Regions from separate parts of the Paenibacillus sp. FSL R7-0302 genome, predicted to be linked through region 2. Evidence: riboswitches for the same ligand, from Rfam matches in the RefSeq annotation. Region 2 holds a riboswitch; each other region holds the start of a gene.
What was found. A riboswitch is a leader RNA that binds a small molecule or an ion and turns the genes downstream of it on or off. The one in region 2 is predicted to bind cyclic di-GMP.
Positions count from the first base shown of each region.

Region 1: another riboswitch for cyclic di-GMP. It lies ahead of MKY96_RS30595 (flagellar assembly protein A); the one in region 2 lies ahead of MKY96_RS26410 (choice-of-anchor A family protein).
Region 3: another riboswitch for cyclic di-GMP. It lies ahead of MKY96_RS19895 (fibronectin type III domain-containing protein); the one in region 2 lies ahead of MKY96_RS26410 (choice-of-anchor A family protein).

Region 1 is NZ_JBBOWB010000002.1:1,077,488-1,087,869, forward strand. It holds gene MKY96_RS30575 (aldehyde dehydrogenase) at 1-710, opposite strand, end outside; gene MKY96_RS30580 (Crp/Fnr family transcriptional regulator) at 741-1,445, opposite strand; gene hcp (hydroxylamine reductase) at 1,578-3,230, shown strand; gene MKY96_RS30590 (aldo/keto reductase) at 3,328-4,302, opposite strand; gene MKY96_RS30595 (flagellar assembly protein A) at 4,317-5,981, opposite strand; cyclic di-GMP riboswitch class I at 6,059-6,151, opposite strand; gene biuH (biuret amidohydrolase) at 6,657-7,340, shown strand; gene MKY96_RS30605 (ABC transporter substrate-binding protein) at 7,366-8,379, shown strand; gene MKY96_RS30610 (ABC transporter ATP-binding protein) at 8,394-9,203, shown strand; gene MKY96_RS30615 (ABC transporter permease) at 9,200-9,952, shown strand; gene MKY96_RS30620 (ring-opening amidohydrolase) at 9,949-10,382, shown strand, end outside.
Region 2 is NZ_JBBOWB010000002.1:159,567-169,948, forward strand. It holds gene MKY96_RS26395 (NusG domain II-containing protein) at 1-341, opposite strand, end outside; gene MKY96_RS26400 (HD-GYP domain-containing protein) at 546-2,060, opposite strand; gene MKY96_RS26405 (alpha/beta hydrolase) at 2,577-3,542, opposite strand; gene MKY96_RS26410 (choice-of-anchor A family protein) at 4,067-7,090, opposite strand; cyclic di-GMP riboswitch class I at 7,172-7,264, opposite strand; gene MKY96_RS26415 (hypothetical protein) at 8,022-8,387, shown strand; gene MKY96_RS26420 (ASCH domain-containing protein) at 8,751-9,173, opposite strand; gene MKY96_RS26425 (YukJ family protein) at 9,271-10,023, shown strand; gene MKY96_RS26430 (hypothetical protein) at 10,002-10,382, opposite strand, start outside.
Region 3 is NZ_JBBOWB010000001.1:4,596,635-4,607,016, forward strand. It holds gene MKY96_RS19890 (fibronectin type III domain-containing protein) at 1-3,110, opposite strand, end outside; gene MKY96_RS19895 (fibronectin type III domain-containing protein) at 3,138-7,334, opposite strand; cyclic di-GMP riboswitch class I at 7,315-7,416, opposite strand; gene MKY96_RS19900 (MFS transporter) at 7,501-8,718, opposite strand; gene MKY96_RS19905 (hypothetical protein) at 8,800-9,345, opposite strand; gene MKY96_RS19910 (DUF350 domain-containing protein) at 9,475-9,894, opposite strand; gene MKY96_RS19915 (endonuclease MutS2) at 9,927-10,382, opposite strand, start outside.

The DNA of each region.
Region 1 (10,382 bases), 920 kb from region 2:
ATCCGCTTCGCTGCGGTCTCCAGGTCGGCGCTCCGGTCTACGATTACGGGGCTTTTGCCGCCCAGCTCAAGGGTGACTGGCACCAGGTTCTTCGCCGCCGCTTCCATGACAATTCTGCCTACAGGCACACTCCCGGTGAAAAAAATATAATCGAACGCCGCATGAATCAGCAGATTCGTCGTTTCCTTCTCGCCCTGTACTACCCGGATATAGGCGGGATCAAAGGTCTCCCGGATCATATCCTCGATGACAGCGGAGGTAGCGGGTGTACTCTCGGAAGGCTTCAGTACGGCGCAGTTCCCGGCGGCAATGGCGCCGATTAACGGCTCGATCAGCAGTTGGAACGGGTAGTTGAACGGCCCGATAATTAGCACCGTCCCGTAAGGCTCGGCTATGATTCTGCTCCGTGCCGGGAACAGGTGCAGCGGTGAGCCTACCTTCACCGGCTTCATCCAGCGCCGTAGATGCTTCATCATATAGCCGATGCTGTCCAGCGTGAATCCGATCTCTGTGGCGTAAGCCTCGAACTCGCTTTTATGCAGATCCTGGTTCAGTGCAGCGATAATCCGGGCTTCATTGCGTGAGATGGCATCCTTCAGCTTCTGAAGCTGCTCCAGCCGGAAGCCGGGGGTTCTCGTGACTCCGCTGGTGAACCATTGTCTGTGCTCAGCCAGCAGCCGGTCGATCTGTTGTGCAGTGTATGGTGGCATGCTTGTATCCTCCTTGGTGATTTGCGGTTCCTATAGATTGCCTGCCGAAGAGGGCAGAGTCTGGATGTAATCATGCATCCGGCTCCGGTTCAGCAGGGTGATTTCATTGCCCTTGAATTCGATCCAGCCCTGGTCGCGCAGGAATCCCAGCTCCCGCGACAAGGAAGGGCGGGCGGTATTCATATGCTCAGCCCATTCCTTCCGGCTGAAGGGAAGCTTCAGGGTATCGGATTCCTGTTGTTCTCCCTGTTCCAGCAGGAAGTCTACGATACGGCGGCGCAGCGGTCCGGCGGACAGGTTCTCAATCTTCCGGTTCACGAGCACCAGCCGCTCGGACAGATTCTCGATGAAGCGGGTAAGGATATCGGTGTCGGCCGCGAATAATCTCAGCAGCTCCTGCTTGCTGATGAACATCACCTTGCAGGGACCTGTGGCTGTAACCGTAGCGGGCACGGTGTTATTCCTGCGGAACAATACGGCTTCGCCGATCGTCTGCCCTTCCTTCAGATGCGCGATGGTCACACTGCTGCCGGTGGGATGTGTCTTCTGCACCTCAATGCGGCCAGAGAGCAGAATCCCAAGCCGGTCCGCCGGATCGCCCTCTGCCAGAATAATCGCCTTCTTATGGTAGGAGCTGACAGCGTAAGCCAGCGTATGCAGCAGCTGTTCGATCTCTTCTACGGACTTTCCGCGAAATAGCAGGCAGGATTGCAGCGAAGCAGGCTCCGGTCTCATACTTTTCCTCCCGATGTGTTGTGATTGGTAACATTCGTTACCGATTGATAGACGAAAGTCTACTACAATTATTGGTAACTGTAAAGGCGAGGCACAGAGCTATTCCATTAATGATAAGGAGTGATTCAGGTAATGAGCGAAATGTTTTGTTTCCAGTGTCAGGAGGCAGCTAAGGGGACGGGTTGTACGATTCAGGGGGTGTGCGGCAAGACCAGTGAGGTAGCGAATCTGCAGGATCTTCTGGTGTATACACTTAAGGGCATTGCCGTCTTCGCGCGCAGCGGGCGTGAGCTGGGGATTACTGATCCGGTGACGGAGAGATTTATTATAGAGAGCTTGTTCGCTACGATTACCAACGCCAACTTTGTGCCGGAATATTTCACCGCGAAGATCCGCGAGGGTCTGGCCCTGCGGGATACGTGGCGCAGCAGGGTGGCGGATGCCGGAGTGGCGGCGTATCTGTCTGATCATGACGCGGCGAACTGGAATGTAATGACTGATGAAGAGATGATGGACAAGGCGGCAACGGTAGGTGTGTTAGCTACAGAACATGAGGATATCCGTTCCTTGCGCGAACTGCTGACCTACGGTCTGAAGGGGATGGCTGCTTACATGGAGCATGCTGCGGTATTGGGCTTCTATGAAGCAGGAGCCCATGCTTTTATGGAAAAAGGCTTGGCTGCTGCCCTTGATGACAGTCTGAGCGGCGGTGAGCTGACGGCTCTGGTGCTGGAATGCGGCAAGTTCGGTGTAGATGTGATGGCCTTGCTTGACCGTGCGAACACCGCAGCCTACGGCAACCCTGAGATTACCAAAGTGAACATTGGTGTAGGCACGAATCCTGGTATTCTGATCAGCGGTCATGACCTTAAGGATATGGAGGCGCTGCTGAAGCAGACCGAGGGTACCGGAGTGGATGTGTATACGCACAGTGAGATGCTGCCGGCCCACTACTATCCGGCCTTCAAGAAGTATAGCCATTTCGTTGGCAACTACGGCAATGCATGGTGGAAGCAGAATGAGGAATTCGCCAGCTTCAATGGTCCGATTCTGATGACCACGAACTGCATCGTGCCGCCGAAGGACAGCTACAAAGACCGGCTGTACACGACAGGCAACACCGGGTATCCGGGAATTCAGCATATCGCGGCAGGCGCGGACGGAGAGAAGGATTTCTCACCCCTGATCGAGCAGGCCAAGAGCTGCAGTGCTCCGGTGGAGATTGAGACAGGCGAGATTATCGGCGGCTTCGCCCATGCGGCTGTAATGAATGTGGCGGATCAGGTGGTTGGAGCGGTAGAGAGCGGCGCCATCAAGCAATTCTTCGTCATGGCCGGCTGCGATGGACGGATGAAGAGCCGGAATTATTACACTGACTTCGCAGCAGAGCTGCCTAGTGACACGGTGATCCTTACCGCAGGTTGTGCCAAATACAAATATAACAAGCTGGCGCTTGGCGATATCGGCGGAATTCCCCGCGTGCTTGATGCCGGCCAGTGCAATGACTCCTATTCCCTTGTGGTTATAGCGCTTAAGCTGAAGGAAGTGTTCGGTCTTGCGGATATCAACGATCTTCCGATCTCCTATAACATTGCCTGGTATGAGCAAAAGGCGGTCATCGTACTGCTGGCCCTGCTGCATCTGGGCGTGAAGAACATTCACCTGGGTCCTACACTTCCGGCGTTCCTGTCGCCTAATGTAGCCAAGGTCTTGGTCGATACCTTCGGTATCGGCGGGATTACTACCGTACAGGAAGACATGGAGCGGTTCATTGCTGCGGTCTGATACCATACAGATTCAGCATTAGCCAAAATACACAAAAGCGAGTCTCCGTATACGGAGGCTCGCTTTTGTGTATGGATATGAACATCACCGTCAGCGTTTACGGCAGCCGGTAGACTGCAAACGGCTCGCCGGTGCGGAGGGCGGCGCTGGCCTGGTCAAGCTGCTCAAGTGTTCCTGCATCCGGTGAAGCAGAGAGACTCTGCAGATTATGCTGTACCTGCTCTACTGTAGTTGCGCCGACAATCACTGTGGAGACGGCGGGCCGGTTCATCAGCCAGGCCAGGGATAGAGCCGCAGGTGAAGTGCCCATCTCCTCCGCAATTGCTTGAACCTGCTCCCCGAGCGAGATGCGCTCCGGGGTAAGGAAGCGGCGGAAGTTCGGATCGGTCTCTGCTCTGGAGCCGGCAGGGGCACTGCTGCTGCCGGCATATTTGCCGGTAAGAATGCCGCCCGCCAGAGGGAAGTATGGGATGATGCCCAGACCCTGATCCAGGCAGAGCGGAAGCAGCTCGGCTTCGGGCGTGCGGTCAGCCAGCGAATAGCTGCATTGGATAGAGATGTATTTCGCCCAGTTACGCGCATCGCTGATTCCGAGCGCCTTCATCAGCTCCCAGGCGGCATAATTGGAGGCTCCGATATACCGCACCTTGCCTGCGGAGATCAGATCATCCAGTGTGCGCAGTGTTTCCTCCAGCGGTGTGTAGGGGTCGAAGGTGTGAATCTGGTACAGATCCACATAGTCGGTCTTCAGCCGGCGCAGGCTGCCCTCCAGCTCCTGCATCAGATGATGGCGCGAAGAGCCGCTGCCGCCGGGTCCCTCATGCTTCGGCAATCCGGCCTTGGTCGCCAGCACAGCGTTATGGCGTCTGCCTTCAAGCGCAAGGCCAATGATCCGCTCCGATTCAGAGCCGGCATAGATATTGGCAGTATCGATGAAATTGATGCCCTGATCCATAGCGGTGTGCAGAATGCGGACCGAGGTCTCCTGATCTGCCCGTTTGCCGAAGGAATTGGTTCCAAGACCCAGGGCGGACACCTGCAGGCCGCTATTGCCCAGACGGTTATATCTCACGCTCTCACTTCTCCTTATATAGTAGTAGTCTTAGCAGAATCACGCACAAGCAGCTTGCCGCCGGACTCCAGGCGGCTCTCCTGCGACCGGGCAAGATTAATCACCGCATGCTCCTCCTGGAGCAGCTCAATCTCCTCGCCCAGCTTGAGGAGCAGCCTGGAGAAGCGGCTTAGCACATTGTCTGTGATGTACCCGGTGAATTGTCCCGGATGGGCGAATACCTCAAGCATCTGCCGGAGCGGGTCTGTGCCGGAGCCGAACTCTCCGTTCATACGGCTCAGGGCAGCCTGAAGATCACGGATCAGGCTGCCGAGGTGGCTGTATTTATCCTCCAGCAGCAGCATGACTACCAGGCCGTAATTCACGGATTGCTGGCGGGATTCCACATTCTTGGCCAGCTGGCGCGCTGCCTCCAGCAGTCCGTCCGTCTCTGTCCGCAGCAGGCTTGCGAGGCTATGCAGACGATGCTGCAGTACCCCGGCGTGTCCGGCGTACAGGCCGCTGCCGGTGACCTGGCCGCTAACGTAAATACTGCCGGTGGCTATAATTGTAGATTGGCGGATATCGCCATAGACGTACACATTCCCGAGGGCTTCAACCCGTACAGGTCCTTCCAGATCTCCCGGTACAATGATGTCACCTGCGAACATAACATCGCCCGCAGGATCGGTCATCTCGCTGGTCAGCAGACAGGCCGGAGGGAAGTCACATATCCGGACGCTGCTGTTTCCTCCGCAGATGCGGGGTCTGCCGGTATGCCGGGCCACGATATGACCGCAGGGAAGGAGCTTGGCATGATTACCGGCAGCAAAGTAGAGATCCTGCGGCGGGGGAGGGGGCAGTACCCTTCCTTCTGTGTCGAGGCCGGGAATGCCTTCTTCGGGCGGCAGTTTGCGGGCGAAGACTTCGCCTGCAAAGGTAAAGGGGGCTCCCGGGAAACGGAGATACTCCATGGTATCCTCAGGCTTCTGACCCGGGGCTCCCTGTCCCTGAAGCATCCGGTTCCCCTCCAGTGTATGCTCCGGCAGCAGGAATTCCAGCCGGGCTTCCTTGCCGGGCAGCGGGGATCTTCCTTCAGCGATGCATACGGGAAGATATGTAGGGTTCTCCAGCTCCGCGTACAGGGCGGGAATGTTCAGGTTGCGCAGAATAAAACGGTTGTCCAGTGAGGCGATAATCTGTTCTATGGTGAGCGTGGACAGCAGCATCGCCGGATTGGGCTGGGCACGGACAACCGCTTCGAAGGCGGCAGGACAGTTGACCAGATTCCAGGCGTACTTCTCTGCACGGTATAAAGTGAAGTGGACCTTGAGCTTGTCAGGCGATACGGTAATTTCATATTGCGGCTTCTCACAGATCTCCCAAGTGATATAATCCGCCCTGGTCACCTCGGTTGGTTCTGTAACGGTCTTCCAGTTGATCTTCAGGACAACAGGGTGGATCGCAGAAATGCGGGCGGGAGCACCTCCGGGGAGCGGGGGAGTAATAAATATCTGGTTGTCCTGCACGAGGATAATTCCATTCTTATCTCCAGTTGTCCCGTCAGAAGTCCGGCCCTCCACAGAGAATGAATCCAGGAGACCTTTACGTTCGAGCATCAGGGACTCTACGAATTCATATCGGCTTGGTTCGATATCCTGCTGCGGCATGGTTGTAACCTCACTTTTTCGTATGATCAATGGCAATTCGTACAGAAAAAGAACATCATCAAGCCTGGGAGGCTTCCCCTCCTGAACAGCTGGCTTAAGTGGTCTCTATTGGCAGCCTGGCAACCGTAAACGCAGATTCTGGCGTTCTTAGGCCCATAGCTTTGCGTCCTGCCCTTTCGGGGAGTTTGCCTTTAGAAATAGATCAATGATATACATCCTGTAGAGGCAATGAATAGTGGTCGACTGCAATCGACAAAAAGAATCATAAATAGTTCTTATGCGTCATTAACTTCTGCAAACAAGCTTAATTCTAGTACTTAAAGAGCTATTTTTCAACTATATTATGCCTATTTATCAAAAAACTCGAAATATGCAGCTCTATTTCGACAAAAAAACTGGTTTCCCAGCGCTTACAGCTTATGGAAGAGGCAGAAGGGGGGAAGTGTGAGCATTGAACTGTTGGGACACTCTGGGCTTGGTAAGACCCGGAGTGTTCCTTTTTGATAAGGAGTATTGCGAGTATAAATGTTATGTATATGTTAACTATGTAAATAAACACAAACATTCAGTGTATTATTTCGTAATAAAACCGAAGACATCCCAAATTCATTGTAATATAATCTAACTCATACCAAGGAAACGCGAATTAATGTTAACTAATATAACATTAATAGAGATAGCGACATCAGGAGAGGAGCATAAACCATGCAGATTGCAGCAACACCTTACATCTGGCCTTATGACGGGGCTGTGGACCCGGCGAAGACAGCGCTGATGATTATCGACATGCAGACGGATTTTTGCGGCAAGGGCGGTTACGTCGAGAGAATGGGTTATGACCTCTCATTAACAGCGAGGGCGATTCAGCCCATTCAGCGGCTGCTGGCACGTATCCGGGAGATTGAAGGGTTCACCGTGATCCATACCCGCGAGGGGCATAAGCCGGATCTGTCGGATCTGCCGGCGAACAAACGGTGGCGCAGCCGCCAGATTGGGGCCGAGATCGGCTCCGAAGGACCGGCGGGACGAATCCTCGTGCGGGGGGAGCGCGGCTGGCAGATCATTGAGGAGCTGGCGCCTGCTGGCGGAGAGTACATTATAGACAAGCCGGGCAAAGGGAGCTTTTACGCAACGGACCTGGACCTGATCCTGAAGAATAAAGGAATTACCCATCTGATTCTGACCGGTATTACGACCGATGTCTGTGTACACACCACGATGCGGGAAGCTAATGACCGCGGGTATGAGTGCCTGATTCTTGCAGATTGTACGGGAGCGACGGATGAAGCGAATCACCTGGCGGCACTCAGTATGGTTCAAATGCAGGGCGGGGTGTTCGGCAGTGTAAGTGATTCACAAGCGGTGCTGCGTGCGCTGGAGCAATACTAAATCATTCATAAACGGGGGAATAACCATGTGGAACAAGTCCAGAACGAAAGCGCTGATGCTGTTAACCTCGCTGATGCTGCTCCTGACCGCCTGCGGTAACACTACGGAAGCCGGTAAGGCCGAAGGCCAGGGAGCGGAAGGCTCAGGCGAGCTGAAGAAGGTGGTGCTCCGGCTGAAGTGGATTCACCAGGCGCAGTTTGCCGGCTTTTATACCGCGGTGGAAAAAGGCTTCTATAAAGAAGCGGGGCTGGATGTTGAGATCCGCCCGGGGGGCTCGGATTTCCCCGCTGTGCAGATGGTAGCTTCCGGCAGTGAGGAGTTCGGAGTTACGGGTGCCGACCAGGTCGTCATCGCCAGAGAGAAAGGCGTCCCTGTCAAAGCGTTATCCGCGATCTACCGCAAAACCCCGTTCGTCATGTTCACACTCAAAGAGTCCGGGATCAAGACGATGGAGGACCTTGTCGGGCAAAAGGTAGGCATTAAGCTGGGCGGCAACGAAGAGCTGACCTTCCGGGCCATGGAGAAAAGCGCGGGCATCGACCCTTCGCAAATCGAAGAGATGCCGGTCAAATACGATCTGAGTCCGCTGTTGACCGGGCAGGTCAAGGCCTGGCCCGGCTATGTCATTAATGAAGTGCTGGCTGTAGAGGAGCAGGGCAAGGAAGTGAATATTATCGACCCGAACGACTATGGCATCAATTTCTATGCCGATACCTTATTCACCACGGAGTCTGTCATCAAGAAGGACCCGGAGATGGTCGCAAGCTTCGTGCAGGCGTCTATGCAGGGCTGGGATTATGCGGTGAAGCATCCGGAAGAGGCGGCAGAATTCGGTCTGAAATATGGCGAGAAGCTGGATCTGAAGCATGAGGTCAATATGATGAAGGCCAGCATTCCGTTGCTTGATCCGGAGAAGCTCCCGCTGGGCTCAATGGACGAGGCATCTTGGGAGACATTGCAGAAGAATCTGGTCGAGCTGGGATTTGTGAAAAAGGAACAGGATACCGGCGGATTGTTCACCAATGAGTTTTTGAAATAAGGAGGGACCCGATAATGACAACAGCGATCAAAGAACAGCTGGATACTGCCGCCGCGCAGCATCCCGGTACCCGGGAAACCATGCTCTCCCTGCGCAACTGCTCTCTTTCCTTCGGCAACGTGCCTGTGCTGGATAAGGTCAGCCTTGATGTATACCGCAATGAGTTCATTTCGATTCTTGGACCAAGCGGCTGCGGAAAATCCACAACACTCCGGCTGATGCTGCGGCTGTTAAGCCCGGAGGCCGGTGGAGAGGTGGCGTATGCTTCTCCGGATCTGTCCCTGGGCATGGTCTTCCAGAAGCCTGTCCTGATGCCGTGGCTGAGTGCACTACAGAATGTCATGCTGCCGCTGGAGCTGGGTGAGAAGAAGAAGTTCAGTAAAGCCGAGGCGCGTGAAAAAGCAGAAAGTGCCCTGCGCCTGGTCGGTCTGCAGGATTATCTGAACCACTTCCCGCATCAGCTCAGCGGCGGGATGCAGCAGCGGGCGGCGATTGCCCGGGCCCTGGCTGCCGATCCGACGGTGCTGCTGATGGACGAACCGTTCGGCGCGCTGGATGAGCTGACACGTGAGAAGCTGAATTTCGAGCTGCTGCGGCTGTGGGAGAGCCCGGAGACCAGTCTAAGCAGCATTGTGATGGTCACCCACTCCATTCATGAATCCGCGCTGCTGTCAGACCGGGTCGTGATGATGTCTCCCCGGCCCGCCGGTGTGACGGATATCATTCCGGTGACGTTGCCCTCCCCGCGTGAGGCGGGCATGGAAGAGCTGCCGGAATTCCACCGGATTGTCAAGGAACTGAGAAAGCGGGTGAAGCATCTATGACGGTCAAAATCAAAGACACCCTGTACCCGGTCACGTTTGCGCTCGGCTTCCTGCTGCTCTGGGAGCTGGCAGTACGTCTCCTGTCGGTTCCGATGTATCTGCTGCCTGCGCCTACGCAGGTAGTCTCGGCAATTAATGGCTCGCTCTGGTCGCATACGCTGGTTACGCTGGGCGAAGCCCTGACCGGGTTCATTCTCGCCAATATCCTCGGCCTGGCTACCGCAGTGATTTTCGTGCATTCCAAGCCAATAGAGAAGGGAATGTTCCCGCTGGCCATCGCCCTTAAGACTACGCCGCTGGTGGCGCTGGCCCCGCTGCTGGTCGTTTGGCTGGGGACCGGGTATACCTCGAAGGTAATCGCCTCGATGCTGATCTGCTTTTTCCCAATTCTGGTGAATAGTGTTAAGGGTCTTAAGGCGATTGAATACGAAGCCTGGGAGCTGTTCTCGACCTACAAAGGGACGAAGAGTGAAATTTTCTGGAAGCTGCGGCTGCCGACGAGTCTGCCTTATATCTTCTCTGCCCTGAAGATCTCCACCTCGCTCGCCATTGTCGGAGCCATAGTTGGCGAATTCGTCGGAGCGAATAAGGGGCTGGGTTATGTGGTGCTCGTCTCTTCCTATCATATGGATACGCCGGTGATGTTCTCGGCCATTATTGCTTCGGCGCTCTGCGGCCTGCTGCTGTTCTGGTGTATCGGGCTGCTGGAGAAACGGGTTATTTTCTGGACAAGGAGCGATGATCTATGATGAACTGCTCGGTTATCCGTATCCCTGCGGGTGCGCCGCATGATATGTCGGGCCTTGGCGCAGCGGTGGAAGCGGGGCTGTTCCGGCCGGAGGAAGTGGTCGCGGTGCTGGGGAAGACGGAGGGCAACGGTTGTGTGAATGATTTTACGCGGGGCTATGCTGTGATGGCCTTGAAAGGATTCTTTGCTGAAGCGGCAAAAGGAGGAGCTGCCAGCATCTCTTATGTGATGTCCGGAGGTACGGAAGGGGTGCTCAGCCCGCATTTCACGGTTATCAGCCGCAGCGGACAGGGGGAGCCGGGGGTGGCCGCTGATGGCCTGAAGTCACTGGCCATTGGAGTCGCCAGAACCCGGAGCTTCCGGCCGGAGGAGCTGGGACGGCTCCCTCAGGTGGACGCCGTGGCGGATGCCGTGGCCCGTGCGGTCATGGA
Region 2 (10,382 bases):
TCAACCAATACCCGGTGCGGAAGGCAGACAATGGTCTGCTTGGGCAGCGTGATGAATCCGAAGCCGAGGCATACCTTATCGGGACAATCCGCATCAAACATCTCGACCCCGTAATCATGCACCTTCAGAATGTTATAGCCCCGTTCGGTGCGGACCTCAATAGTCTGCTCTTCTTTGGTAAGGGTTATCGTTTTGAATAACTTACCATCTACCGTTATATTGGCCTTGAGTTCTTTGCCTGGCCCACCTTTATCAGCATCGTTAGACAACCATCTTGGCACGAGAAAAGCGAGCGCAGCAATCAGAACGATAGAAATCAGCAGCACATCTGCGCGTTTCATAGAAATCTCCCTTATTTTTTAATTAAAATCCAGACTTAATAATTATAACGGTCCGCCTTCAATCCTTCAATGAATGTAGTCGTTAATTGTCGCATTTCATGGGCAGTTCACAAAATAGGCACGCAAAGCCGAAGCGGAACCCCCATAAACTGGATAGTATCCGCTTCGGCAAGGAATATAAGGATAATGCCTTCAACTAGTGTATTATCCGGCCTGAACAGGCTGAGTACCCTTACGGGCTTCCGGCTTCCGGCCGAAGTACCCCAGGAACAATCCGGCGAATTCAGGGTCCCACTGGCTGCCCCTGCCCTGCTCCAGAATACCCAGCGCCCGTTCGTGGTCCATCCCTTTCCGGTAAGGCCGGTCCGACGTCATCGCATCATAAGCATCCGCTACCGCGATAATCCGGCCGTGCAGCGGGATCTCCCTGCCGGCAAGACCATCAGGGTAGCCCCGGCCGTCATAACGCTCATGATGCGAGCGGACGCCGCCCAGATAGGGTGCCATTTTGTCCGCCGGTTCAATCTGCCGCAGAATATTCTCTCCCAGCACAGTATGACTCTGAATCTGGAGGAATTCCTCATCCGTTAAGGCTTCTTCCTTGAACAGGATGCTGTCTCTCACCCCGATCTTACCAATATCATGCAGCAGCGCTGACTTGCGCAGATCATCCAGCTCCTGCCCCCTCAGTCCGGCCAGCTGTCCGATAATCACCGAATACTCCGCTACACGGAGCGAGTGTCCTGCCGTATAGGAATCGCGGGCGTCCAGCGCCACGGCAAGGGTGGAGAAGTAGCTGTCCAGCAGCTGGCGGCTCTGCTGCTCCCGCGCCTGCAGCCCCCGGACCATCATGTTAAAGCCTGCCACCAGCTTCGAGAACTCATCGGAGTACTCATCCTGCACCTGGACCAGATTCCCGTCCTTTACCTGGTTCATCGCCTGATACAGCTCATGGATCGGATGCTGCACACTGTTCGTCAGCAGCCAGGCCGCAATGGAGGAGAACAGCGTGCCGATCAGCAGCACCATCCCCGCCCAGGCCCAATAGCTCTGAAGTCCGACGACGACTATCGAGTCCCCCTCGCCGTTCATACGGATATGCGTGGCCATAATAAACAGGAACAGCGGAAAGGTACCGATCAGCATACAGCTCACCAGGAATTTGGGGCGTATCGGCACGAACACATGACCCTCCAGAGAAAAATCCACACCGTACTGCTCCAGCGCACGGTTCCTGAATTCCTTGATCAGCGGAATAATGGAGGTGCAGGTCAGGAAGAATTCAATGAGGGAATGCATACAAGCCACAAGCACTGCGCAGCACATCGCCAGAATCAGATAGAAGTACGGAAACGTGACCCAGCCAGAATGGATCATCCACACCGACAGCAGCAGAGCCGGAACGGATAATCCGAGCAGATGCGGGCCCATAATCCGCTGTATAGCCCGTTTGGGCAGCAGGTGCGTGTGCAGATATGCTTCTTCCAGCATCGATAGCGCAGCATTCTCCTGAACGAGCGCAGCCCGTATGGGCCTGATCTGTCTGAGAAAGACAGTAATCTCTATAGACGCCATTATTACAAAAGAACAAACAAGCACCAGTAAGAGGCGGTAATATTCAACCCGGCTGATCTCCAGAGAAGATAGCATAAGCAGACTCCCGACCGCGAGTACCGCTACAGCTGAGCCGAAAATATAGTTCCGGACCTGTTGCTTCAAAAAAATTCTGTATAGTTCCATCTGTCCCCTCATTCCTGTCCTGGCCTCAGCCCAATATACTCTTGCGTATTTATAATCCCCGTGCTATAATAAAATAATATTTGTTTTCGAGTATGTTTATCCCCATCAAGAAGATGTCAGGCCGATGAATCACTTCTCTATATTATCGGCGGTTTGGACACAATATCTTACGTTTTCTTGCAGTACTTATCCCTTTTATGAGATTAAATTCGAACATAGCATTCCGATTCACACTGGCGCGGCCACGGAGCCGCAAGGACAAAAGAGAGGTAGGGCTTTTGTCGTATTGGAAGGATTATTCTCGCCACACGGCTGCTGGAAATAACAAGGAATAACGACACCCGTCTTGCTCACAGACGGCGGGGGATTAATATACCGATAAGACATGGCCCGCTGCTTCTCTGTTCTTCAGGGAAAGGCCCCATGTGTGGAACATAATTAGCGCCCGATAACCGCTGTCAGCGGATATCGGGCGCGTCTACGTTCTATGGACTTTTACCGGACAGATTCAGCGGCAGCAGGGCTGTGTACATAGCGTTCCACGAATTCGCCTACTGTGCGGATGTATGTGTTTTTATCCGTATCATAGGCAAGACCATGCCCCGCTCCATGCACCACCAGCTTCTCCTTCGGACTCTTACAGGCCTCATACAGCTCATTCATCATCGCATAAGGCACGAACTTATCCGCATCCCCGTGGATGAACAGAATTGGCACCTTGGCCTTGCGAACCTGCTTCAGCGCAGACGCCTCCCCGAAGGAATAACCGGCCTTCATCCGGGTCACCAGGCTGGCCACCGGCACAAACGGGAAGCTGGGCAGACGATACATCCGCTTCAGCTGATAGGACAGCTGTGCCTTGACCGAGGTGTAGCCGCAATCGGCGACAATCGCCTTGACCTGCGGAGGAAGCTCCTCGCCGGACGTCATCAGCACTGTGGCTCCGCCCATCGATACGCCATGCAGCACGATCTGCGCGTCCGGGCCGTTCTCCTGCAGAACGAATCCGATCCATTTCAGATAATCCCGGCGCTCCGGCCAGCCAAAGCCGATATAATCTCCTTCACTTTTCCCGTGTCCCCTGGCATCAGGTAACAGCACATTATAACCCAGGTTCTCATAATAGTTCTTGGCGGTCGCTCCCATATCCTTGGCCTTCCCGGAATAACCGTGGGCAACAATGACCGTCCGTCCCGCAGCACGCGCTGACGCCAGATAATAGCCTTGCAGCTTGAGCCCATCCTCAGACACCAGTTCTACCTCACGGAAGGTCTGCCGGGACACCCACTCCGCTCCTTCTCCCCACGAGGCTCCGGCCACCGGCGGCGGATCAATCTTAAGGTCTGGGGTCTTGGCCAGGAATTCCTTAGGGGCCCGCTTAATGGCTACTCCATAAAAATAGAATCCGGCATACCCCACCCCTCCGGCCACCACGATCAGCACCACAAGCAGGTATATCATCCACATCAACGTTCCTCCTTCAGTAAGCAACCATATTAATTTGAGCCTAGTATAGCATGGGAGTACGGCCAACTAAAAATACGGCTGGGGCTACGGTAAGAGATTCAGCATGAATTTCTTTCTCTTCACAAACTTCAAATCCATTGTACTCTGCAAGACTCTTGGAACAAGCAGGTGGACTCTATTTAGCACACTCGCCTTCCCGCAGCAGATTGCATGCATGTATGCTGTTTTCCACATACATTTGGTCCGCTGACTCTCTCATCGGCACATTGTATGCTGTTTTTCGCATACATTTGGTCCGCTGACCCTCTCACCGGCACATTGTATGCTGTTTTCCGCATACATTTGGTCCGCTGACTCTCTCACCGGCACATTGTATGTTGTTTTTCGCATACATTCTGTATCCGGGCACTTATTTCCAACGAAAAAAGAGCTACTTCCAGGAGAACGTCTTCTCCGAAAGCAGCCCTTGTCAAATCACAGGATCATTGTTTGTTTATATAAATCTCAGTTCCGGTCACTCATTTACGTTTGCTGTTTCTGGTGGTTCTTCTAAGAATCAAGCCCAGACCAGCGAGTGCCAAACCGGCAAAATAATAAGGCGCCGGACTGGATTCGCCCGTCTTCGGCAAGGTTCCATCCACAGGCACACCGCCTAGAGGAACTTCATCATCAATAAGGACTACATCGGGTGCCGGTTCTGCTGAAGGCGTTGGCTCCGGTGTTGCTGCTATTGGCGCAACCGCAATAGCCGGTGTCGGCGTTGATGCCGGTACTGTTGTAGCTATCGGAGTTGCTACAGGCCCAAGCGGCAGCGGATCATCAATCACAGCCACATCATTGCTCACGATAAATCCGATAATCGGAGTCGGCGTAGGCACTGGAGGGAAACTGAACGGCGGCGATGTTGGCGCTGGCGTTGTTACTGGTGTTGGATCTGGTGTCGGCGTTGGTGTCGGCGTCGGTGTTGGTGTCGGCGTCGGCGTTGGTGTCGGTGTCGGTGTCGGTGTCGGCGTTGGTGTCGGTGTTGGTGTTGGTGTCGGTGTTGGTGTTGGTGTTGGTGTCGGTGTTGGTGTTGGTGTTGGTGTTGGTGTTGGCTCTGCCGTTGGCGTTGGTGTCGGCTCTACCGTCGGTGTTGATGTTGGCTCTGCCGTTGGCGTTGGTGTCGGTTCTACCGTTGGCGTTGGTGTCGGCTCTGCCGTTGGCGTTGGTGTCGGTTCTACCGTCGGCGTTGGTGTCGGCTCTACCGTTGGCGTTGGTGTCGGTTCTACCGTTGGCGTTGGCGTAGGCACCGCTGTCGGCGTCGGTGTTGGCTCTGCCGTTGGCGTTGGTGTCGGCGTCGGCGTTGGTGTCGGCGTCGGTGTTGGTGTCGGCGTCGGCGTTGGTGTCGGTGTCGGTGTTGGTGTCGGTGTCGGTGTTGGTGTCGGTGTTGGTGTTGGTGTTGGCTCTGCCGTTGGTGTTGGCGTTGGCTCTACCGTTGGTGTCGGTGTCGGTTCTACCGTTGGCGTTGGTGTTGGCTCTGCCGTTGGCGTTGGTGTCGGCTCTGCCGTTGGCGTTGGTGTCGGCTCTGCCGTTGGCGTTGGTGTCGGCTCTGCCGTTGGCGTTGGTGTCGGTTCTGCCGTTGGTGTTGGCGTAGGCACCGCTGTTGGCGTTGGTGTCGGTACCGCTGTTGGCGTTGGTGTCGGTTCTGCCGTTGGTGTTGGTGTCGGTACTGCCGTTGGTGTTGGTGTCGGTACTGCCGTTGGTGTTGGTGTCGGTACTGCTGTTGGCGTTGGTGTCGGTACTGCCGTTGGCGTTGGTGTCGGTGTCGGCTCTACCGTCGGTGTCGGTGTTGGCTCTGCCGTTGGCGTTGGTGTCGGTACTGCTGTCGGCGTCGGTGTTGGCTCTGCCGTTGGCGTTGGTGTCGGTTCTACCGTTGGCGTTGGTGTCGGTACTACTGTTGGCGTTGGTGTCGGTGTTGGCTCTGCTGTCGGCGTCGGTGTCGGTACTGCCGTTGGCGTTGGTGTCGGTGTCGGTACCGCTGTCGGCGTTGGTGTTGGCTTCACGGTCGGTGTTGGCGTCGGCTTCACGGTCGGTGTTGGCGTTGGCTTCACAGTTGGCGTTGGTGTCGGCTTCACGGTCGGCGTTGGCGTCGGCTTCACGGTCGGCGTTGGCGTCGGCTTCACGGTCGGTGTTGGCGTCGGCTTCACGGTCGGCGTTGGCGTCGGCTTCACGGTCGGTGTTGGCGTCGGCTTCACGGTCGGTGTTGGCGTCGGCTTCACGGTCGGTGTTGGCGTCGGCTTCACGGTCGGCGTTGGCTTTGGAGTTGGGGTGCACACAGGTGTCGGGCTAGGTTTTACTGTGGGTGTAGGTTTCACTGTAGGTGTAGGCGTTACCGTTGGTGTTGGTTTTACCGTCGGCGTTGGTGTTACCGTCGGTGTTGGTTTCACTGTAGGTGTTGGTGTTACCGTTGGTGTTGGTTTCACTGTCGGCGTTGGCGTTACCGTTGGTGTTGGTGTCACAGTCGGCGTTGGCGTTACCGTTGGTGTTGGTGTCACAGTCGGCGTTGGCGTTACCGTTGGTGTTGGTGTCACAGTCGGTGTCGGCGTTACCGTTGGTGTTGGTTTTACCGTCGGTGTTGGCGTTACCGTTGGTGTCGGACTAGGTGTCGGTGTTGCGGTCGGCGTCGGACTCGGCGGCGGCCCCTCTCCCTCGTACAATCCCAGGTGCATCTCTACCCCGCCGCTAAAAGATTTTGCAATCAGGGTTCCGTACAGCTCTGCTCGGGCATAATGAACATCCGCTCTGGGTGCGAGAATGCTGCCATAGAAGGAGGTATTAGCGATATTCACCTCAGAAGCTTCGTAAAAGTTGAACAATACTTGACTGGCTCTGCCGTTATTCATTGAAAAGCTCGGCACATTGACTGTAGGCCCGCTTATATTAATAATCAGCGTAGCGTTCTGTGCAATGTTGAATTCGATATAGTTGGTCTTCGCCAGTGTCGAGGCATCCAAATGAACTACATTGAAACGATCCGGTGCACTTATCTTGAGCTGTCCATAATTGTTATTGCCGATCTCATTCGTGTCAGCCAAGGCACCATACTCTGTGGAACGGGAGATCAGAGCCTGCTGCTCGGCTGCAAAATCAATCGGCTTCTCTTTCCTCTTAGCACCTATAATTTTAACCTGGGGCTCATTGACTGTAATGCTGTCCCCGTATACCACATTTCCGTAAATTTCTCCGCTACCCGAATGTTCAAAATTCTTGCCCGCAACCAGCACATCCGTAGGCGAAGCATTCCTGTATGCCCTGGCTACTCCGTAACCTCCGGTGAGGGTAATGTTCCCCGCCGCTGCCAGACGGCCTTCAATCTGATCACCGCCTTGTGTGAAATCCCCAAGAATAAAAGCATTAAAATTCCCTGCGACCCCCAAAACCGGTGTTGGCGTATAAGGAACCCCTGAAGCTGCTCTGACATCCGTGCCCCACGTAAAAGCACTGGATACGGTCAATAAGCCTGCCATAAGGATGGCGGCTGTTTTACGTACTCCTTTTTTCAATAGTCCACACCTCCTAGTTACTATTCTATGAATCTGTCACGCGACTATAACAACAAAAAGACCGCCAAGAAGGGTTAGCTTCACGGCGGCCGGACGACCCTAGTCTCAACTTTAGAGACAGTAGATTCCTGACTTTGCGTCCCGTTCTTTCGATCCGGTTTGCGTTTGTACATGATTTCGGTATGAAATTGGGAGTAACTTATGTAAATTCATCGTTGAGTCTATGACATTTGTTACTTTTGTACTAATTTCAGTTTATCCGCTCCCCCATCCTATTGTCAATCCATTCCCAGTATATTTTTTGAAATTATATTTTTCGATGGTTCCTCATTGATCCCTTGTACCATAAGGGTTAAGGGGCGAGTCTCTTTTTATTTATTGACGAAAAAAGTCGAGAAATCAGAAGATTGGCTGTAGCCGTTTGTCTCTCTTCCCTATAATAATATCAATTTATATTATTTAAATTTGATTCATTTGTCCTATTTTATAGCCCTCAGGCCCCTCGAACTCATTGTCTGCTCCTGTTCAATGCAATTTTACCTATTTACAGGCAGCTCAGCTCAGAAAAAAAGTGCCGCCCATAGGGACGACACCTGCTAATAGACTTCATATATTTTGAATAAAATGTCGCCTAGGCAGACCCGAACAGCTGAACCCAGCCAATCATCGATACCCAGAGCGGAACACTTAGAATGATCCCGAATACCAAACCACGGCGGAGACTTCCTTCATGACTCATTGCCATTCTCCTTTGAGCTGATTTATTTTTCAATCCTTAATCTTTAATATTTCAATTTTAATATAAAATAATTCATCTTATTTTTTTGTGAAATATATCACATTATTTGAGTTAATTTATAAAACCCATTGATTATTTTTTGAAGGATGAGTTACAATGCGAATATACGTTCTCTTCGAGGGGTTGAGAAGGATGCAAAGAGCAGAGAGCCAGGATAACCTGCTGGTCAAATCCTATATTTTGCTGCCGCTTATTCTATCCGCCTTCGAGCGGGATGCTTCTGCTATAGCCTCAGAGCTGCGCACGCCTGCGCCTTATCTGGAGGTAATCCAGTCGGCCGTCCATGCCGCTTCTGCTGATCTGCGGGAGGTCCGTGCCGGGATGCACGCCCGTGGTCTGAAGGTCTATGAGCAGCAGCGGCTGGAGGCGGGTGTTGAAGCCAAATTCGTCTGCAGGGGTTATCACGAGCGGATGCTGCTGCTGGATGATGTGATTGCAGCCCAGGCCACTCTGCATATGCGCAGATACCTGGGTATGGAGAAGATGGAGCAGGGCTAACCAAAGAAGCCTGCCGCAAGCGGCAGACTTCTGCATGAAATGTTCACCCGGATGCGGTTACATTAACAACGTCCAATACCCGAGCGTGCCGCATATCACCACCACAGCTACCGGGTACAGGATTCTCCGGCTTACCTGATCCCTGAACGCAAGAAACAAACAAAGCATACAAAGCCATGCAATTAGAAGGCTTCCCATCTATTATGCATACGCTCCTTCCCGGCATTCCTGCCCCTCTCCAGCGGTAGACCGCCTCAGAGCACAACTATCCTTATATATAGGAAGATTTCCCGCCGAATATCCCAATTATACCAGCTGACAGCCAATCTGGAGCAATTTTTCTTCACATTGCCGTCAAGAAATTCACAATTCCTCTTCCAGCACAGGATATTCCCAGAAACCCAGACGTCCCTTAGCAGGTATGGGATGTACCAGCGGAACAACCTCCTCCAGCTTCCAGGCATACCTTCCTTCGGCATAATTGCCGAATACATATTCATTGCCGCCCGGCCAGCCTTGCTGCGCAAGCTCCGGCGTCACCTCACAGCAATCCGCAATGCGGCTGACTGCAATGATCTTGCCGGTTGGCAGGTTGTCCGCAGTGTAGCCGTAACGTGCCAGCAACGACTGATACGGCTCCGTCCGGCAGATCGCCTTATTCACCTGCATCCCGGCATGGATGGCTAACTCTCCCCGGTGGGCGGTCCGCCAGGTACGGGTTTCGATTTGTTTTTCTCCCAGCGCAATTAATGTTGCCCACGGCTGGCGGATGGTCAGGCATTTCATAATGTAGCTTGCCTCCTCTGATGAACACCTTTTTACTCAGAATTACTATGGCCTTCTACGGGAAACAATAATAGCTAAGAAGGGGGACTGACGGACTATGGGTAACGGATTAGATCAAGGGTACGGGGTATTAAAATGCAAATTATCCAATGAGAATATCATATATAAGCTAGGTGTCAAAAATAATCATATCCAGGTACTGGTTGAGGTTGAAGGTGTTATTCATAAAAAGTACAGGGTGGCTATCAATATCAGATCAAGCGCTAAAGCGGAACATTTACCGGAGGACACTGCAAATCAGGTGCTTTACTATGTGGGCGAAGATTTCAAAGCGGAAGAAACGGCCCGTTGGCTCGCGCTTGAATCAGGCTTCACGAAGATCACCGGGCATAACCGGAGCCTTGCCCTTGATTATATCAGGGGAAACCTGGTGATTCCCAGTAAGATGGTAGCTCTGCCTAATACGAACCAGGATGACAAGGAAGACAATGATCCGCACAACAATCTGTATGATAAAATCACCTCTTATCTCAAGGAGGCACAGGAACAGGATGCAACCCTGTACGTATTCGGCGAGCCTTGGGGACCCGAAGAGGATAAGCCCGATAAATACTTCGGCTTCTCCCCTGGGCAGGGCGTCCATAATATTCATATGAACCAAGGCAATGCGGGCGGGTACGCCAGAGAAAATGGCACATGGCAAGACGGCGGAGTCCTTATTCATTTCGAGAATGAACACAGATGGGTGGCTATCTTCCTGGCCTTCCAGTCCCAATCCTGGTGTACTAACGACCAGGGAGATGCCACCAAGCCGGTTAGTGAATGTAATCATACCAATGCTTTGTCATGAGCCAACACCAACGCATTAACCGCTGATACGGTATCCTTGGCATCCAGCTGTTCATCCAGCTTCAAATGAAGTTGTAAGGTAGCGACTGGTGAATGGTTAGCAGAAACGATGAGCTCAACCTCATGAGAGGAGAGCACCTTCGCTTGCAGGATTTGCAGCCAGGGGATAAGATCCGGTAACGCTTTATCCTCCGAAGGACCGGTCTCCATGCCATCCACCCCAATAGGGGAATGCCCAGCGAAATACTCAATTCTGAGCACAGCATCAGAAGGGGGACTGTTCCTCTTCAAGGTCCTAGCCGCTTCGAGCTGATGACGGGAGGTTCGTTTACGACCGATAATTATATTCCACAAAACGAT
Region 3 (10,382 bases), on a different contig from region 2:
TCAAGCTCATCGGGATTATAGGTCACTACAAACTCCAGTTCACTGAAATCCTGTACATTCTGAGCCAGCAAAGTCAGACTAGCTTCCTTATCCTTCTTCACTTTAAGAACGTAATCCGGACTGGTGGTACTCTTCTGCAGGGAAGGGCTCCATGCAGTCACCCCAGTAGTATTCTTCGCTCTTACCCGGTACGTATGGGCGGTTCCTGAAGCAAGCTCGTTATGGAGATAGGTGATATTGTTACCAACATCAATTGTCTTCCCGTCTACTTCAAGCTGGTAGCCACTAGCCCCCTCCATCTTCTCCCAGCGCAATTCAATCGAGTTGTTTTGCGCAAAGCCCTCGATTTTGGAAGGAGAGTCTGGCAGGTTAGGTAGTGTAGAGAGCGCCAATACGGCCACCCAGTCTCCACGTTCAGTGCCTTGCTTCACTCTGATTTTATAGAGATGGTACTCTTCTGCCTGCAGTCCGGTATGATTGTAAATGGTATCCGCACCGTTATCCAATATTTTGCCGTCCACTTCTATTTCATATCGTGCATTCGCTGCAACAGTATCCCACGACAGAGTAATCGACTTATTCGTCACTACCGCTACTACATTGGTTAGGGATTCTGTGTTTATTCCAGCAGGCATAGTAGTCATGGTTACCGGTTTAGACCATTCGCTTGTTCCGCTAATATTAGCAGCTCTGATGCGATACGTGTGCTTGGAATCAGCAGCAAGCTGGTCATGCACGAACAGGTTATCCTTTACTGTGATTATAGTCCCGCCATCCACTTCAATATCGTAACTATCCGTATGAGGAACATTGTGCCATGATGCTGTAATCTGTCCTTCATCCGCTGTAGTCATGATGTTCGTGGGTACATCTGGTATTTCCGGATGAGTGGTCACGTCTAGAGGAGCGCTCCACTTACTTTTGCCTCCTATGTTAACAGCTCGAATTCGGTAAGTATGACCGCTCAGAGCCTCTAATCCTTCATGCGTATAGCTGGTCATCTGCTTGTTGTCGATAATTAGCCCGTCCACTTCAATCTCGTAGCCGCTGGCCCGTTCCATCTCCTCCCACTTCACAGTTACCGTATGGATATCCTGTACTGCAGATATCTTCGTGGGGGTCTCTGGCGGGTTAGGCCAGGTCTGTTGTATGGCAGCTGCGCTCCATTCACTCACCCCTCCTGCGTTACCGGCCCGCACACGATACGTATGCTCTGTGGAGGCTTCCAGATCTTTGTGCGTGAAGGAGTTCAGCTTTCCATTATCCAATACAACTCCATCTGCCTCTACTTCATACCGTGTAGCATGAGGAACCAGATCCCAGGTTAATGAAACGAACTTCTGCGAAGGAGCTGTCAATAGATTGAGTGGTGAAGCCGGCGGTTCAGGCAGTGTCATCTGAGTAAAAGCCTTACTCCAGCTCCCCGCACCTCCCGGATTGATAATTCTAACTCTGTAGGTGTGCTGAGTATTCGGTAATAATCCATTTTGCGTATATGAGGTGGAGGTTCCATTATTGATAATCGCTCCCCCTGTCTCTACCTCATAACCTAATGCACCTGCTGATGGCGGCCATGATAGCTTAATCCATTGCTGTGAAGCTTCCGCAGTAATCCCTTCAGGTGCAGCGGCTAATGTAGTTCCGGTTGCCGGACCTCCAAATGCTGTCTCCAGCCCTTCATTATTCCTTGCCTTCACCTGGAAGGAGTATGAAGTATTTGCTGTTAATCCGTTAATCACCACGGTCTTGCCAGACGGGGTAATCCATACAGGTGAAGAGGTGAGCGTACCGGATGAATTAACATAAGCAGTACCCATCTGAATTAAATATTGGGTTGAAGCGGCATTCTGATCATGAAGCTGCATTACTAGCGAGGTTTCACCATTTTGCTGAAGAGATAGTGATGGAACCTGTGCTCTCGTATAGACATTCTGCTCATGAACAGCGATATTCCCCACTTTATCTCTCGCTTCAATCTTCGTATACAATGCGGTATTGGAGGTTAATCCTGTTGCCGTAAAGCTTGGATTTGTGGTCCAGCCGCTCGACTGACTTCCCACTGTGTAACGATATGGAACGTTATCCAGCCCTGATATGGAATCTGCCGCTGTTCCCGATACTTGAACCTGTGAATCTGAAGAAATAATATTGATATTTCCAATCACAGGTGGTGATTTATCTACAACGATGGTAACCGAATTCTGGGTGGTGACTTTTCCGTCGCTGGCGGTAAAGCGGATGTTATGGCTGCCTTCGTACAGATTTGAAGTGTTTAATACGTTGAATGAAACAGTTTGGCCTGATGTTGTATTCGTTACTGCTTTAACCTCTCGAGGCTCTGTGTCGGAATCTAAATAGTATTTTATTTCAAGTTGATCCCCATTAGGGTCTGCAACTCTAACTAAGGGTATGAAATTGGAGCTTCCACTTATAAATTGATTGCTTGAATTCAAAATATCAAGGGTAGGCTCACTATTCGGAACAAGATCAATTTCAAAATTTCTTCTTCCATAAAATTCTTTATCTCCCTGCCAGTTGTATCCATCACTAAAAGTTTTCGAAAAAAACGCACTCCATAATAGTTTTGTTGGAGGTTCATCTAACTCCATTTGAATTGGATTTATAACACCTGTGCTAGCATCAATAATTGCGTCAATAGTACGATAATTACTACTATGGACAGTTTCATAAGAGGCTTTAACCAGTTCATACGATAAATACCCATAACCGTCTTGGTTAGGATGTTTTAATTGCATCCGTGCAAACATATTAATAAATGTAGAAGTGTTATAATACATGGTGTCGGTATTGAGAGACATTTTTAAATTGTATTGAGCCGGAACTACTCTAAGGGACATTTTTTTTGTCAATTTATTATATTGAATATCAGTTATAACTGTCTCTTGAAAATCTCCGGATAACCATCCATGCGCATCATATGTAATAATTTCAGATTTCTCATACCAAGCAGGAATACGCACATCCGCATAGGAAACAATATCAGTATTTGAAGCCTTGACAACTTCATTCCCTGGAAACAATCCCGAAATAAGGATAATTAACATTAATGCCATGAAAATAGTAATAGATTTTAAGAATATATTTTTCATAGTTTTCCACTCTCACCTCTATAAAATCTACTCTATGGTATAGGTTACTTTAGTAAATTGATTCGTCTTCGCATTGAAAATAATAGTGTTCATCGCAGCCTTATTGCTCATTTGTACGCTGAAGACAATTTTCCCCGGTTCAAACTGGATTACATTCACTGGTGTGCCTGCAATACCGCCAGTCCCAAGCTCCATGTCCGGAGTCTCTGCCCGCAGATCCATCACCTCAAGATCATTGGCATTATACGTGACCGTAACTCTGCGCTCAGATTTGTCACTTTTATAAGGGATGATCATTACAAAATTGAGCTGAGTATCCTTTTCCGGCTTGATTGTTACTGCAGGAGTCGTTGTTTTCTTCAAAATCTCTGACCAGTCGCTCGTCGCTCCTGCATTCTTAGCCCGAACGCGATAAGCGTGCATTGTATTGGGCTCAAGTCCGCTATGTTTGTATTCCAACTGGTTGGAATTTGAAACGACTTGTCCATCTATCTCCAAATCATAGCTGGACGCGCCATTCACGGAATCCCAGGCAAGCTGAACGGAATTCACCGTCACTTCACCTCTAAGATTCTTAGGCACCTCTGGTGCTGTAACACCAGTAACAATGGTAGTCCATTCACTCCAATCGCTGACGGCCTGAGTGTTCTTGGCCCGTATCCGATAATTGTGCTTGGTGTTAGGCAACAAACTGGTATGCGTGAAAGCCATCTTGCTGCCATTGTCAATAATTGTACCGTCCGCTTCAATTTCGTAGCCGGTAGCACCCTTAACTGAATCCCAGGATAATCGGATTTGATTGCTCTTGGTCTCCGTCTTTACATTTCCCGGAATCCCGAGCACTGTTGAAATCGTCAGAGGTTCGCTCCATTCTCCAAGAAAGCTTCCCTGCTTCGCTCTGACCCGATAATTATGCCAGGAATAGGGTTCCAATTCAGTATGCTTATAGGATAACGATTCTTCATTATTCAGAACCTCGCCATCTACCAGGAGATCATAGCCAGTCGCACTCTCTACCTTGTCCCACGTAAGTTCAATACTTGTATTCTTGGCTAATGCCTTCAGATTAGATGGTTTGCCGAAGGTCGTGGTTACAGTTACGTATCCGCTCCATTCGGCTGCTCCTGCCGCATTAACAGCTCTTACTCTATATTTGTGCGTGGAGAAGGGTGCCAGCTTCTTGTGGATGTAGAGGTTATCCGAAATGTTGCGAATCGTTGTCCCATCCAGTTCAATATCGTAACTCAGGGCACCTGCAACTATGTCCCACGTTATGGTGATTTCGTTGCTATTCGCTGTAGTCTGAATATTATTAGGAACTCCCGCATGAGTAGAATAAACAATTGTTTGGGTCCAGCTTCCGACTCTGTTCTCATTCTTGGCCCGCACTCTGTAGGTATGCTCTGAATTCAACGGGAGCTGTGAATGAGTGAATTCAAGCTTCATTTCATTATCCAGCACGTCCCCATCTACCTCGATGTCATATCCTGTGGCCCCGGCCACTTTATCCCAGGTCACATGAACTGAGGTTCCTTCGACTTGCGCTATAAGGTTCTGGGGAACTCCAGGCGAAGTGTACACTGTAATGGGATCGCTCCATTCACTGATTCCATCATCGTTCTTAGCCCGTACACGATAACTGTGCTCGCTGTTAGATTGCAGGTTGTCATGTATATACGAATGATCCATGATGCTATTACTAACGGTTCCGTCTATCTCCAAATCATACGAGGCAGCCCCTGATACAGCATCCCAGTTCAGATGAACAGACCGCTCGTCTGCTGTTCCCTGCAGCTTGGAGGGTACTCCAACCAGAGTAGTCTTCGTAACCACTTCGCTCCATGCTCCTGCTCCGCTGCTGTTCACCGCCCGGATACGGAATACTTTGGGCATGTTTGGATTCAGATCATTCTCCTGGTAAGTTAGCACCGGTCCTATATTCTTCGTGCTGTTATTAACCTCTATTTCATAACTGGAGGCTCCGATGACCGGCTCCCATTCAAGAGTAATGGTATGGCTTGTTGCATTCATTTGAATATTCAGTGGTGCAGCCGGTAAGGTCCAATAAGAAGAAGTTATTGACCACTCCCCTTTGATGTCGCCACTGATTGCCCGAATACGATAGAGATGTTCTGTTCCCGGACTAAGCTCCTCCTTGGTAAAATCAGGTTCACTGCCAAGGACGGCAACCTCCTTATCAAATTCCACCTCATATCCGTCCGCATTGAACAAAGAAGGCCAGCCCAGTGTAATGGCTGAGTCTGTTGCACTTGCATTTACTGCTGGTATAGAAAAAGGTCTTAAAGATGCAGAGGGTACCACTTCACGAATCTGCTGCTCACTCTCCCACAGTAAGCTGGCCTGAGGATTCCCCATGTCATTCGCGTATTCCATCTTCAGATCATATTTTTTACCGGCTTCAAGCTGGATGGTCCCTTGCTCCACATGCTGCTTCGCTGTCCAGGCATCGACCAGGAGCTGATCATTCACCCAAAGTCTGACTCCACCTGACGTTTTAACCGAGAAAGTATATTGGTCTGTATAGTTAGGTTGAATCTGCCCAGTCCATCTAACGGAGAAGCGCTGGTCCGCTACTCCCGGCACACCCAGAAGAGGCTGACCTGATAGAGAGATGGTATCATCAACCTTCACTGCCTTCTTGCCCGTAAAATCTTTACTGCTGTAATACTCAGCCTTAAGGCCGGACAGAACATACTTCAATAATGTACGTCCTGCTTGCTCATTCCCCGTGTGAATTACAGGTCTTTGATTCGAGATGACATTGCCGCCAACTGCAAATAATCCGCCTGTATTGATATTCAAATGATTATTTATACTGACGTTGTCCCGGACGAAGAGGTCTCCTTGGGCTACATTAAGTTCTGCCCTTGAGTTATTGGATACCACTTCTCCTACAGACATTTCTTCGTCTACATTCATAGTTACCATAGTATTGATATTCATATTGCCTTGTACTACTACCCGTTTCGCGGATAGATCGAGCGAGCCATTGTTATAAACCAAAGAACCTGCAAACAATTCATTATCTACATGCACATTGGAATTATTATTCAAATGCACAGTCCCCTGTACCCATAGGTTACCAAGATTCTCATCTGGTGCAGGGTTGATAACATTAACATCCAACTCAGTATTTGCATTTAATCCTCCACGGAGGATTAACGATCCGTAAACTGTTATATTCAGACTCCGGTTCGTATTGATGCCATCTGCGATTAAGATGACAGGCTGTTCTTCACTTCCGAACGAAACGCTTGATTCTAGATTCATCTGCCCAACTGCTATTATTGCAGGCTTGTTGCTGTTTGAGCGGATAGAGCTTTGAATCGTTTCAATATCAGCATTTCTTATTGCCACTGCATTTTTGCTAACCTGCTGTATTTGTTGTCCGATGGATTCTATTTGTTCGCGGATATGCCGGGAGATCTCTCCCTGCAGACCATTTACCCTGATAAACGGCGGAGCGTTATGTATATTGGTCATACTTCCAGACAGAAGAACTTTGTCTCCGGCAACCTTATTGGGTTCAAAAGGCAGGCGGATTTGAGGCGGGATCAAAGTGGGAGTGTATGTATTCATCAATGAAATATCTATGCTATTTAGAGCAGTCTCAATTCCAGTAGCATTGATTTGACTTAAAGTCAGTCTTCCATCTTCAACAGCAACCTTCTTCTTGATCGTTTTATACTGCCCTGCTTCAAGAGACAGTCCCTCCATCAATTTGACATTCTCTACGGCAAGTGAATTGTTGCTGCTGTATACAGAGTCACCTACGGTTACTGAGACTTCATAAGTACCATTGTCTAGCGCAATTTCCCACTTCCCATCCGGATGGATTCGTGTCAGGCTGCTTATGCTGGAGTCGTCGTATGTATCTCTTGAGACGGTTGCATCAGTATGATCTATGTTCCAGCCGTAGGAGTATTGGTTTTTGACGCTAAAAACGGCTCCAGAATCTGCAAGCTCCCCTTCCTGTACGGGAGTTTCTGCGGGCTGAAACCGGATTTTGAGCATACTGTCCTGTGCGGAAATTTTCATCCCTGAGAATTCCATAAAAGGGGCGAGAAATTGAGCCAGAATAATAAAACACAGTACCTTACATATCAAGCTTTTCCTATTTGTCATAAAAGACCTCCGCTCAATTAAAAAATCATTTAAAAAAGGGCGCAAAAAAACCACCGGAAAGAGCGGCCCGGCTGCCATTCACAGAGGGGTGTCCCCCTCCCTGTGATAAGGCCCGTGGCTTTGCGTCCCTGACTTTCGTACAGGTTTGCCTTTTTAGTTCTAATGGTTAATTCAAGAGAAATCATGTGTAATTCACTTCAATTACAATCTGTACTTACCTTGGCAATAATACCCTATATTTGAATCATATAATATTGTTATTTTTGTGAACATTCCAATTCAGCAACCCCCGTACCACCACCCAGCTCCCCAGCGGCGCGGCACCCAGCAGCAGCATGAGCAGAGTAATCGTCTGCGGGGACTGGTCCAGCGACAGTACGGCGATGAAGATCAGCAGGCCGAGGAGGCGGCCGCTCATCAAGCTAAGCTCCCTGAGCACTACCAGCTCCACGCGTTTGCCGGCGCTCTCCTCGGACACTCCCATCAGGTCGAAGCTGGTGGACAGCATCGGCAGCATGTAGAGCGGCAGGCAGAGCGAGGTCCCGATTCCCATGATTAGGAGGGTGGTGAAGCTCACCTTCCACAACAGCGGAAGAAGGAAGGCGATGAGCAGCAGGCTGCCAGCCAGCATACCGCCGAGCCGGGCACGGGGTTTGAACCATCTGCCGGCCGCATAATAGCTGATCAGGGAGACGGCGGAGGTCAGCAGGGCGAACTGTCCCAGCTTGCTCTCCTCCTGTGCTGCAATGTAGACGAGCAGACCGATGAGGAAGGAGAATACGCCTTCCCGGATGCCCTGGAACACTAGCGCTGCCGCCACTGGACGCCAAGAGCTGCGTCTGCGGGTAAGCTCGCGCCAGGGCTCCAGCCAGAGATAGGCTTCGCCGCGCGGCCGCTTGCGCAGGCCGAAGCTGAGTATAGCAGCAACCCCGTAAATACAGAGCGACAGTATAAATACCATGCGGTATCCCTGCCCGCCATGCCAACGGGAGATCATCCAGCCGGACACCCAGGGTCCGGCTATTCCCGTCAGGGAACCCAGCAGGCCCATCCACCCGTTATAGTAATCGCGGTTCTTGGCATCCGTAATCTCGAAGAAAACAATATTGAACGCCAGCCAGTACAGCCCGATGGATAGCCCGAGGACCCCGCCCAGCGGCCAAATGTAATGAATCGCGTCGCCCCGCAGCCACAGCACCAGCAAATAAAAAAAGCCCGATACGGCAATTCCCAGCCGTAGGGCATTCATTGTGTTACGCTCTTTCACCCACTTGCCGCCCAGCCAAAAGCTGAGACCCACGGCAAGCTGCTGGGCCACGGTGAACCAGCCGATCATGGCGAAGTTCTGCCGGCTTTTCCACAGATATACGTTGAGGAACGTTCCTGCAAGCACTGTAGCCAGAAGGTATAGCCCGCCTACAGCCAGCAGCAGCGCCGCCTGTCCCCGTTCTGAACCTCTCATGCTTAGCCCTCCCTGCTCGTCCTTAGACACTTCATCTATCCATATCATGTCCAGACGGCAGGGAAAGCATGAATCCGATCTTTATTCGGCTGAGGTGCTGAGATTGCGGACAAGCTGGATGCGGTCTTCCTGCGCCAGGCTGTGCTGCACATGGAAGCAGGAAGGACAGACGTACAGATTCAGCGCAAAAGGAGGCTTCAGCACAGCTGCACCGCCCAGCGCTCCCGGCGTTGCCGGGGTGAACCCGTCCACCTGCTGCGTACCGGAGTGAAGCATCAGCTCATGGCATTGCGGACATTCCGGCGCTTCCAGCTGGGCAGCCAGAATAGCGGAGACCTTGTCCTCATAACGCTTCAGATCATAGTCATCGCCGAACTGGCCCAGCGTACCCCATACAGGCACCACGCTATCCTTGTCGTCGTCATCCCACAAATCATCGTCGCTGATCTTTTCCTCCCTGGAAGCTTCCTGTGTATCCGGCTCTTCATCCTCCAGATCCTCTGCACCTATCGTCACTGTGCGGTATCCGCTAAGCTCGTTGTTGCAATGAGGACAGGTATCTTCGGGTCCAAACTCCTCATCCCATACTATCTCGGTATGGCACCATGGGCAAACTGTTGTCTCCATCTGTATAATCTCCTTCGTTCCTCACATTCGGTTCAATTTACCGTTAAATATATAATGCCGGCCGCTAGAAATGCCAGGGCGGAAATAAACAAAATCCGAACCAGAATCTTCATCATTCCTGCCCCCTATTCAGAATATGGCCGCGCCGATAACATAGGACAAGGATATGGAGAGCAGCATAGCTGTCAGTCCTACGGCCCGGTTATCCGCAGCAATCTCTTCATCAATTGAAAAGACCGGAGTAAAAAACTCGAACAGGAAGTAAGCCAGCAGCAGCAGCAAAAAGCCTACAACCGACCATTTCATCGTCTCATAGATTGATGCCCCCGCTTCAATGCTGAAGCGTAAGATGTTGCAGATTCCGAAGATTTTGCCTCCGGTTGCCATGGCTACGGCCACATTCCCCTTGCGGATCTCTTCCCAGCAGTTGTATTTCGTCACCATTTCGAAGAAGGACAAAAATACGACCAGCCCCAATATGGCGACAGTGAAGTAGCCTAGCAGCGCCCCCAGCGGATGTTCCAGCAAAAGATCAATATTATCCTGCACACTTTTCCCTCTTCCCTGCCGGACTATGGGCGCTACTCCAGTTCAGCTACCGTCACACCCGCGCCGCCTTCATTGTAGTTCCCGAGCCGATAGCTTTTGACATGCTTGTGCTTGCGGAGGTATTCCTGTATTCCTGTCCGCAGGACTCCCGTCCCCTTGCCGTGGATAATGGAGATCTGCCCCAAATTGCCGAGAAAAGCTTCGTCGATGAAGCGGTCGGTCTCCATTATCGCCTCCTCCAGGTTCGCTCCGCGCAAATCAAGCTCATTACGGATATTCTCATCACGTGTACGCTTGACCGTTGTCGCCCTGCGCAGAGCCGGCGGAGGAGCATCCGGTGCGGAAGCCAGGAACTCCAGATCACTCAGATTGACCTTCATCTTCATGATGCCGAATTGTACAACAGCTTCCTTGGTGCCGCTCAGCTCAACCACAAGGCCCTTCTGATTCACATTCGCTACCTTAACTTCATCCCCTGGCTGAATCTT